Linked DNA regions of Pontiella desulfatans. The main gene of each other region encodes a partner of the protein of the gene in region 2 in a complex. Links are inferred from orthologs where the notes say so. Each region holds a gene or a part of one and is shown on either strand. Other genes may lie near its edges.

Evidence for each region. The genes of interacting proteins can lie anywhere in the genome.
Region 1: the proteins of hisF (region 2) and hisH are in contact, whole or in part, in a crystal structure (PDB 6RU0), measured with the Thermotoga maritima proteins. The link is inferred for Pontiella desulfatans from one-to-one orthologs. Residues at the interface, in WP_004080486.1 of Thermotoga maritima: Met1, Leu2, Ala3, Arg5, Ser40, Glu41, Asp45, Glu46, Ala70, Glu71, Ile73, Asp74, Ile75, Pro76, Phe77, Asp98, Lys99, Ser122, Gln123, Glu161, Thr195, Leu196, Asn247, Arg249, Glu251; in WP_004080484.1 of Thermotoga maritima: Asn15, Arg18, Arg22, Arg117, Leu118, Pro119, His120, Met121, Gly122, Trp123, Asn124, Asn134, Gly135, Tyr136, Tyr138, Val140, Tyr158, Glu180, Lys181, Ser182, Ser183, Lys184, Ile185.

What each region holds. Positions count from the first base shown.
Region 1 is NZ_CAAHFG010000004.1:254,135-258,687, reverse strand. The notes cover bases 936-3,879. They hold hisH (imidazole glycerol phosphate synthase subunit HisH), read left to right. Parts: upstream 936-2,069; coding sequence 2,070-2,690; downstream 2,691-3,879. Other genes in these bases: E9954_RS26655 (ATP-binding protein), read left to right, coding at 2,787-3,879; E9954_RS26665 (hypothetical protein), read right to left, coding at 1,651-1,887; E9954_RS26670 (hypothetical protein), read right to left, coding at 936-1,479. Outside these bases: E9954_RS26675 (hypothetical protein), read right to left, coding at 1-330; more of E9954_RS26670, read right to left, coding at 511-935; more of E9954_RS26655, read left to right, coding at 3,880-4,256; E9954_RS26650 (SH3 domain-containing protein), read right to left, coding at 4,280-4,553. UniProt on the Escherichia coli protein: IGPS catalyzes the conversion of PRFAR and glutamine to IGP, AICAR and glutamate. The HisH subunit catalyzes the hydrolysis of glutamine to glutamate and ammonia as part of the synthesis of IGP and AICAR.
Region 2 is NZ_CAAHFG010000001.1:1,039,165-1,043,660, forward strand. What follows is about bases 779-3,665. They hold hisF (imidazole glycerol phosphate synthase subunit HisF), read left to right. Parts: upstream 779-1,786; coding sequence 1,787-2,545; downstream 2,546-3,665. Other genes in these bases: E9954_RS04025 (sialate O-acetylesterase), read left to right, coding at 779-1,713; E9954_RS04035 (phosphoribosyl-AMP cyclohydrolase), read left to right, coding at 2,542-2,958; E9954_RS04040 (phosphohexomutase domain-containing protein), read left to right, coding at 3,104-3,665. In the rest of the region: E9954_RS04020 (alkaline phosphatase D family protein), read left to right, coding at 1-160; more of E9954_RS04025, read left to right, coding at 160-778; more of E9954_RS04040, read left to right, coding at 3,666-4,496.

The sequences.
Region 1 (4,553 bases), on a different replicon or contig from region 2:
GAACATTCCCTTCTGCCAATAGGCAGTTGTAAACTCATCCCATGGGAACCTACGGATCCATGGGCCATACTTCACCACGATGCCATGGGCATCCATCGTGTAGTACGTTGTGAAGAGGGGCCAGAAGTAGAAACACAGAATAGCGATTGATATGCCTATGGTGGCAAATGCACCAATGGATATGTTTCTTCCTATCTCGTCTGGAGGTAGGTCTGCGGCTACAAGCGGAAGGCTGGCAAGAAGGGCGGCAATGCTGAAAAGAAAGATAGAGAAGAGCCCTGTGCTGGGCGCAGGATGATCGACAAACTTCTGTTGGGCTGTTTCAGTCATTTCCTATCTCCATTCATGCCTACTAAACACCCGGCCCATGGAAATATTCATAGTTTTCTCAAATTTTCTTTCCACCATGTTGCCCCGCCCCGGCAAAGCCGGAACTAAATGGGGACAAGATTCTGCCCCAATCATTTTGCCTATTTTACCCCAGCATGGTTTCGCTTCCGCCGGATCGGATTATTTGCCGCCGCCGAACATTTGCGAGGCCATCTCCAACTGCGACTTCTGCAGTTCCGCCGTGGTTTTGATGGCGTCTTTGAAGGCTTCGAACTGTTCGGGGGTCAGCATGCCTTCCGCTTTTGCGATGATGTTCCCGTTGAGGGCATCCATGTCGGCGGAAAACTTCTGGATGTTATCCTTGGAAAAGCGTTCCGGGCTCATGTCCATGTTCTTTTCGTCGTGCAGGTCGGAGCTGAAATCATAGTTTTTCTTTTCGTCGCTCATCATGCCCAGTAGCTCGCGGTAGGTTTCGTCGGGAAGCGCGGTTTCCGTTGAGGACAGTTTCTGATCCATCTGCGAAAGCATCATGCGTTCGCCCATGGTTTTTTCATAGAATTCGAATTCGGCAAAGTCGTCCGGGTTGTTGAGGAACTTTTCCATTTCGGTTTTAACGGTTTCCCCGGCCTCCTGCAGCTCTTTCCCCATTTGTTGCTTCTGCTCCTCGTCCAGGTCGCCGGCCATCATTTTCATTCCGAGGTCCATCTGCTTCATTTGGCGGAACATCAGCAAGTCCATGAAATAGTCGGTCTCTTCCTTGTTGAGGCCGAGATATTCGACCAAGTCGGAATAGAGCGCGCCCACCGCCCCGCGCTGGCTGGCCACCATCACCTTGTTCATGGTGGGGTTTTCCATCATCTTGGAAAGGCTGCTCATCATCCGCTGGCTGGCGGGTTCCTTCTCTTCGGGTGCTTCCGGAACCTCCGGAGCCACAACGTCAAGTTGTGCCGGGTTTTGCACAACCATGGCCGGTTCCGTTTCGGGAGGCATCCCGGCGGCGAAATCGTCGAGTGCCCACGCTTCGATACCGGTGGCCAACTCGGCTATTTGCTGCCGGAGATTGGCGTTTTCCTTCTTGGATCCGTAGAGCCCGAAGACCAGGGCGAGGCAGGCTATGGCGAGTACGATGGCAGGTATTTGCTTGGTCATGTTGTTTTCTCCTTCAATCCATTATCTATGGTTATGCATTTTATGCAATGCAACGAATACACCCGAACCATGTCCGTGCAACGGATTCATTGCGCAAAGCGCCTACCGTCTTAATACATCGGCCGCAAGGGGGGAATAATAAAACGCTGCGTTGATGGCGGGCCCCCCGGATCAGATGTGCAGCTTGGTATAGATTTCCTGCCGCACGGGGCAGGTGCACATGAACACGCTGCCGAACGCATGCTGGTAGGAGCACCCGTTTGGATGGCGGGAATTCACAAAGAAAACAGTACCGTTGACCGTCTCGCTGATTTGGCAATACGGTTTGCCGCCCTCCGTCTGGCAAACACAGTTGTGTTTGCATTTGGTGGCTTTGTTCAGCGTGTCGAGTGGTACGTTTGCTTCCATGGTGTCCTCACTTAATGAACGCTGCAATGATAGATGCATGGACATAAACTCGCCACAAAAATTTCCTAGCAAAAAATACTATTTTAAGTCTTGCCGGTTGCCGCGGTGAATTCCCGGCTTTTTTGTGTTCCCATGGCGGGTGCGGTGGATACACTGTTCGCTCTTTTAAAAGGAAACGGAATATGATTGGCATTATCGACTATGGCATGGGAAACCTCGGAAGCGTCACGAACGCCTTCCGTTTCCTCGAACTCGACGCGAAGATCGTAACACGCAACCAGGAGCTGGCCGACTGCCGGGCGCTCATCCTGCCGGGGGTGGGGGCGTTCGGCGATTGCATGGCGCATTTGGTCGAGCACGATTTCGTCGATGCCATAGAAGGCTGGGTGCAGGCCGGCAAGCCCATGATGGGCATTTGCCTGGGACTTCAAGCCTTGTTCGAAAGCTCCGAGGAATCCCCAGGCGTTGAAGGCCTTGGCATTTTCGCTGGCACGGTTAAGCGGTTCGACCTGCCAAAGGAGCTGAAGGTTCCTCAGATCGGGTGGAACCGCATGGAAGAAACCCAGCCGGATTGCCCCATGTTCGAGGGCATCGACAATGGTTCCTTTTTCTATCTCGTCCACTCGTTCTATGTCTGCCCCCAAGACGAATCGATCGTTGCCGGAAAAACCGAATACGGCATTGAATACTGCACCAGTGTTTGGAAAGACAACGTGTTCGCCACCCAGTTCCATCCGGAAAAATCGCAGGCGGTTGGCTTGTGCATGTTGAAGAACTTCTGGAACTGGGCAGAGGTGCAATAATTCATCCATTCGTTGTTGGATTCAACGCATTTTAGACGTGTGCCGCCAACGCGAGATGCTATCTTGCTTGCAATGCATCATTATTGCGGGGGAAACATGCCACTCAACAGCAAGAGCCTGAAAAGCAAAATACTACTCATCCTGTTTGTTGCTTCAATCGTTTCGGCGATCGCGACCGGGGGCCTGCTGATCTTTCTCTTGAAGATGATGGGGCATGTATCCTTTGGCGACGCCGGAATCACGGCATCGGTTTCTTTTGCAATCGCGCTCTATATGCTGAGCGTCCTGTTCTTGCTAGTCCTGCTCAACATTCTGCTGGGAAAGAACATCATCATGCCCGCCGTCGAGCGCGAAATGCTCGAGAACGAGCGCGCGATGCTCAACGAACAGCTGCACCATTCCCAGAAAATGGAAGCGGTTGGCCGGCTCGCTGGCAGCATTGCGCACGACTTCAACAACCTGCTCACCATCATCGATGGTTACTCCAGCCTTATTGTCGCCGACCCCCGCGGGGAAGAAACCGGGCAGTATGCCAAGGAGGTCATCGATGCCGCGCGCAAGGCCTCCTTCATCACCCGAAAATTGCTCAGCTTCAGCCAAAAGGAAAAAACCGAACCCGTTACCCTGGACTTGAACAGCACCTTGCAGGATACCGACAAAATGCTCAACCGCCTGATTGGCGAGAGAATCACGCTCGTCACCAAGTCCTACCATGAGCCGATCTACGTCAAGGCCGACCCCGTCCAGATGGGCCAGGTGCTCATGAACCTGGCCGTCAATGCGCGCGATGCCATGCCCAACGGCGGGCGCATCACCATCAAGGTGGGCAGTCGGCAGGTCGAGGACGGCGAGTGCAACAAGCCCGGCAAGCTATCCGCCGGGCCGTATGCCGAGATCTCCGTGCACGACACCGGCGTTGGCATTGACGAAGAAATCATCGGCAAAATCTTCGAGGCCTTCTTCACCACCAAGGAATCCGGCAAGGGGACGGGCTTGGGCCTCTCCATCGTCAAAAGCATCATGAAGGAAAACGATGGCTTCATCGAAGTCGCCAGCAAGGTGGGTAGCGGAACCACCTTCTTCATCTATCTCCCCGTCATGAACCTTGCCGACGACATTTACCACAAGGATAAGCTTTGTACCGGAACCCCGGAGGAAGCTCCAAAAGAGAAAAAGGAGCCGCAGACCTCTGCCGAACCGGTTGGCGGTGCAACCATCCTGCTCGTTGAAGACGATCCCATGATCCGCACGCTCGTTGCCCAAACCCTGGAAATGCAGGACTTCACCGTATTGCTGGCCGAAGAGGGCTGGGAAGGCGTAAAGGTGGCCCGCCAGTACAAGGGGAAGATCGACCTGCTGTTCACCGATGTCGTGATGCCCGGTCTCGGCGGCGCCGAGCTGGCCGTTGCCGCGAAGGAACTCTATCCGGAAATCGAAGTGCTCTTCATGTCCGGCTACTCCCGCTCCCAGCTGGTGGAAGAAGGCGTTCCGGCGGATGCCGCCGTGCTGGAAAAACCCTTCACGCCCGACAAGGTGGTCGCCAAGGTTCGCGAGCTGCTGTCGTAGGCGCGCGTGCGGAGCGTTTCAGCCTACTTCAGCGCGACCGTCTCCGCCGCGTTGGCGGGAATCCAGCAGGTTTGTCCGTCGGCCAGTTGGATGTGCCACCATTTCTGGCGGTCTTCAACCACCTTGAACTCGGTGCCTGAATGCAAGGGCTCCAGGAAGGCGGGGGCGTACATGTTGCCGTCGCCCTTTCGCGCCAGCACTTCCTTCGCCACCACAACGCCCGGTTTGGCCCGGCGTTCCACGAAGGTTTCCGTCAACAACGAGGCCAGCAGGATGGCCGAAAGGAGGCCGGTGGCC
Region 2 (4,496 bases):
AAACAGCAACGTGCTGCCGGAACACCGCTATTTGAATGTGCAGGGTGGATTCATGACGATCGGCGTTGACCGTCGCGACGGGAAACCGGTTTTAACGGCGCGCCACTACGATGTGGATGGCAAGCTTTGCAATGAAGATGTGAACCAGGGGGAAATCTAATGCGTGGATGGATGGTGTTGCTGGCCGTATGGGCCATGGGATGTTCAAGTTTTGCCGAGCTCAAGCTCGCAACCGTGTTTGCGGATGGAATGGTGCTGCAACGCGATCAAAAGGTGGCCGTTTGGGGCTGGGCCGATCCGGGGGCGGAAGTGACCGTTTCTTTTGCCGGGCAGGAAAGAAACGCCACAGCCGGTGCCGATGGTAAGTTCATGGTTCGCCTCAAAAAAATGGAGGCGTCCGCCAAGCCGCAGGTGCTGGTGGTCAAGGCCGGTGCCGATGTGGTGGAAGTCGGGAATGTTGTCGTCGGGGAGGTTTGGCTTTGTTCCGGGCAGTCGAACATGGCGATGTCCGTCAAGGGGGCCGATCAGTTTGAAAAGGAGCAGGCTGCGGCCAATTTCCCGCTGATCCGCATGTTTACGACGGCCCGCACGACCAGCACCGAACCGCTGGCGGATTGTTCCGGAAGCTGGCAGGTCTGCGCGCCGGAAACCGTCGGCGGCTATTCCGCCACCGCCTATTTCTTTGGCCGCGAAATCCATAAGGAGCTGGGCGTGCCGGTGGGGTTGCTGCATTCCTCCTGGGGGGGCACCTGTGTCGAGGCCTGGACGCCCATCGCCTCCATGGAGCAATTCCCGTCCGTCATGGAATACAAGGCCGGCCTGGATGCACAAGCCGGCAGGTTTGATCCGGCTGCGGAACAGGCGAAGCAGGCCAGGGCGTTGGAGCAGTGGGTGGAAAAGGTGAAGCAGGCCAAGGCGGAGGGCAAGAAGGCGCCGCGCCGCCCGCAGCCGAAGACCGATCCGAAGCAATCGCAGAACTATCCCGCCAATCTCTACAATGCCATGATCCACCCGCTGGTTCCCTATGGGATGCGCGGCGCCATCTGGTATCAGGGCGAGCGCAATGCGAAAACCTCCGAAGGGGCGATGCTCTACCGCGACCTGCTCGAAAACATGGTGGTGCAGTGGCGCAAGGATTGGAACAGCGAATTCCCGTTCTACGCCGTGCAGCTGGTGAACTATAAAAAACCGCAGGAGTTGCCGGTCGAAGACACCGCCTGGGCATTCATCCGCGAAAGCTTCCTGAACTTTCATAAAGAAGTTCCAAACGTTGGAATCGCCGTCACGATCGACGTGGGCATGGAGAAAAACATCCATCCGACCGACAAGCAGGCCGTAGGCTACCGCTTGGCCCGGCAGGCCCTGGCAAAAACCTACAAAATGGAGGTGGTGGCCGGTGGCCCGATCTATGAATCGATGAAAAAGGAAGGCGGCAAGATCGTCATCACGTTCGACGATGTTGGATCCGGCCTGGTGGAGCAGGGCGCCGCGCCGCTGAAAACCTTTGCCATTGCCGGCGCGGACAAGCAATTTGTTGCGGCGCAGGCCGCCATTGTGGGCCAAACGGTCGTGGTCGGTTCCCCCGAGGTTTCCGATCCGGTAGCGGTTCGCTATGCCTGGGCGGATAATCCGGTGGGTTGCAACCTGTTCAACAAGGAAGGTTTCCCGGCTTCGCCCTTCCGCACCGACGATTGGCCATCCACCGGGGAATAGCCCGAAAACCCGTTTGCGTTTTTCCCCTTCCTCCAATATCGTCACGACCTTTTGAGATTTGGGGAATGGACTTATGTTGGCAAAACGAATCATACCCTGCCTGGATGTAACGGGCGGGCGCGTCGTTAAGGGCGTGAATTTTGTGGACTTGCGCGATGCGGGCGATCCGGTGGAATGCGCCAAGGCCTACGAGGCCCAGGGCGCGGACGAACTGACGTTCCTCGACATCACCGCATCGAGCGACGGGCGCGACACGATGGTGGATATTGTCCGCCGTTGCGCCGAGCAGGTGTTCATGCCGCTGACCGTCGGCGGCGGAATCCGCACGGCAGCCGATGTGCGCCGCATGCTCAACGCCGGTGCCGACAAGGTTTCGTTCAATACGGCGGCCATCAACAATCCCGACATTCTCAACGAATGCTCCGAATCGTTCGGGTCGCAGTGCACCGTGCTCGCCATCGATGCTCGACGCAACGGCGACGGCACCTGGGGCGTATTCACGCACGGCGGGCGCAACCCGACCGAGCTAGACGCCATCGAATGGGCGATCGAAGGAACCCGGCGCGGGGCGGGGGAAATCCTGCTCACCAGCATGGATTGCGATGGATGCCGCGACGGCTACGACCTGGAGCTGACCCGCACGATATCCGAAGCGGTCAACGTGCCGGTCATTGCATCGGGTGGGGCCGGGACGAAGGATCATTTTGTGGACGCAGTAACGGAGGGGAAGGCGGACGCTGTCCTGGCCGCATCGCTGTTCCACTTTGGGGAGCTCACGGTGGGTGAGCTGAAGGAATATATGAAATCAAAGGGTATAGAGGTGAGACTATGAGCAAGGAACTTGAAGAAGGATTGGAACTGGCGCTGGATTGGAACAAGTTGGAGAAGGCCGTTGAAGGCACGAAGGGCATCATCCCCGTGGCCGTGCAGCATGCCGACACGAAGGAAGTCATCCTCGTGGCCTACATCAACCAGATTGCGTTCGAGGAATCGCTCAAGCGCAAGATGCTGGTGCTCTGGAGCAGCTCCCGCCAGGAATTGTGGGTGAAAGGCCTGACCTCCGGCGAAACCTTCGAGCTGCTCGAAGCCTATGTGAACTGCGAGCAGAATTCGCTGCTCTTCGTCGTGCGCCCGAACCGCGGCGGCATCTGCCACACCAAGAACGCCAAGGGCGAGCCGCGCAACTGCTACTACCGCAAGATCGACCTCGCCAACCCGACCCAGCTCGAAAACATCGACGAGTAAAGAATGACGAGTAATTCGTAATGCGTAATTTTCTCTTGCTCTAGCAGGGTGGGGCGCGCTTTCATTTTACGCATTACGCATTACGCATTACGCATTACGCATTACGCATTACGCATTACGCATTACGCAATCAGAGAGATGAGGAATCATGGAAATCAAAATCAACGACCTGATGCAACAGAGCGGCGTGAAGTTCGGTACCAGCGGCGCACGCGGCCTGGCGGCCGAGATGACCGACCAGGTCTGCTACACCTACACGAAGGGCTTCCTGCAATATCTGGAGGAGACCGGCGAGCTGAAGAAGGCCGGCGAGCCGGTGGCCATTGCCGGCGACCTGCGCCCGAGCACCGGGCGGATCATGGGGGCGGTGGCGAAGGCGGCGTCCGACATGGGCTACCACCCGGTGAACTGCGGCCGGATTCCGTCCCCGGCGGTGGCGCTCTACGGTCTGGAAAACGTCTGCCCCGCCATCATGGTGACCGGCAGCCACATTCCGGCCGACCGCAATGGCATCAAGTTCAACAAGCCCACCGGCGAAATCCTTAAATTCGACGAGGAGCAGATCCGTGAACAGGTTGTCGATGTGGATGAATCCGTTTTCGGCGGAGAAGGCTTTGGGCTGCCCGAGGAAAACATCGATGCGCGGATCAACTATATCCAACGCTATCTCCGCACCTTCCCGAAGGATTGTCTCCAAGGCGCAAAGCTGGGCATCTACCAGCATTCGGCCGTGGGGCGCGATGTGCTGATCGAAATCTTTTCCGGCCTCGGGGCAAAGGTTACCCCGCTCGGATTTTCCAGCACGTTTGTCCCCGTCGATACCGAGGCCATCCGGCCGGAGGACGTCGAACTGGCAAAGGAGTGGTCGGCCGAAAACGGGTTCGATGCCATTCTTTCCACCGATGGCGACAGCGATCGGCCGCTGATCTCCGACGAGAACGGCAACTGGTTGCGCGGCGATGTGTCCTGCATCCTGGCGGCGAAATATCTCGGCGCCGATTCCGTAAGCACCCCCGTCAGCTGCAACACTGCGGTGGAAAAGTGCGGTTGGTTCAAGGATATCCGCCGCACGATGATCGGCTCGCCGTTCGTGGTGGCCTCGATGATCGAAGCCTCGTTCGCCGGTTGCAAGGGTGTTATTGGCTACGAAGCCAACGGCGGCTTCCTGACCAATTCCGATTTCCCGATCAATGGAAAGGAGCTGCGGGCGTTGCCGACGCGCGATGCTGTGCTTCCTGTGCTGTGCATCATCCTGCTTTCGATTCAGGAACGCAAACCCATCTCCGCCTTGCTGGCCGAATTGCCGCAACGCTTCACCGCCAGCGACCGTATCCAGGATTTCCCGACCGAGGACAGCCGCAAGATCATTGAGCGGTTCAACGAGGTTTCCGCGATCGAAGACGCCTTTGGCGAAGTGTTCGGCAAGGTGGGCTCCATCGATCTCACCGACGGATTGCGCGTGACCTTCGAGTCTTCCGAGGTGCTGCACATGCGTCCTTCCGGCAACGCGCCCGAGTTCCGCTGCTACAACGAGGCCG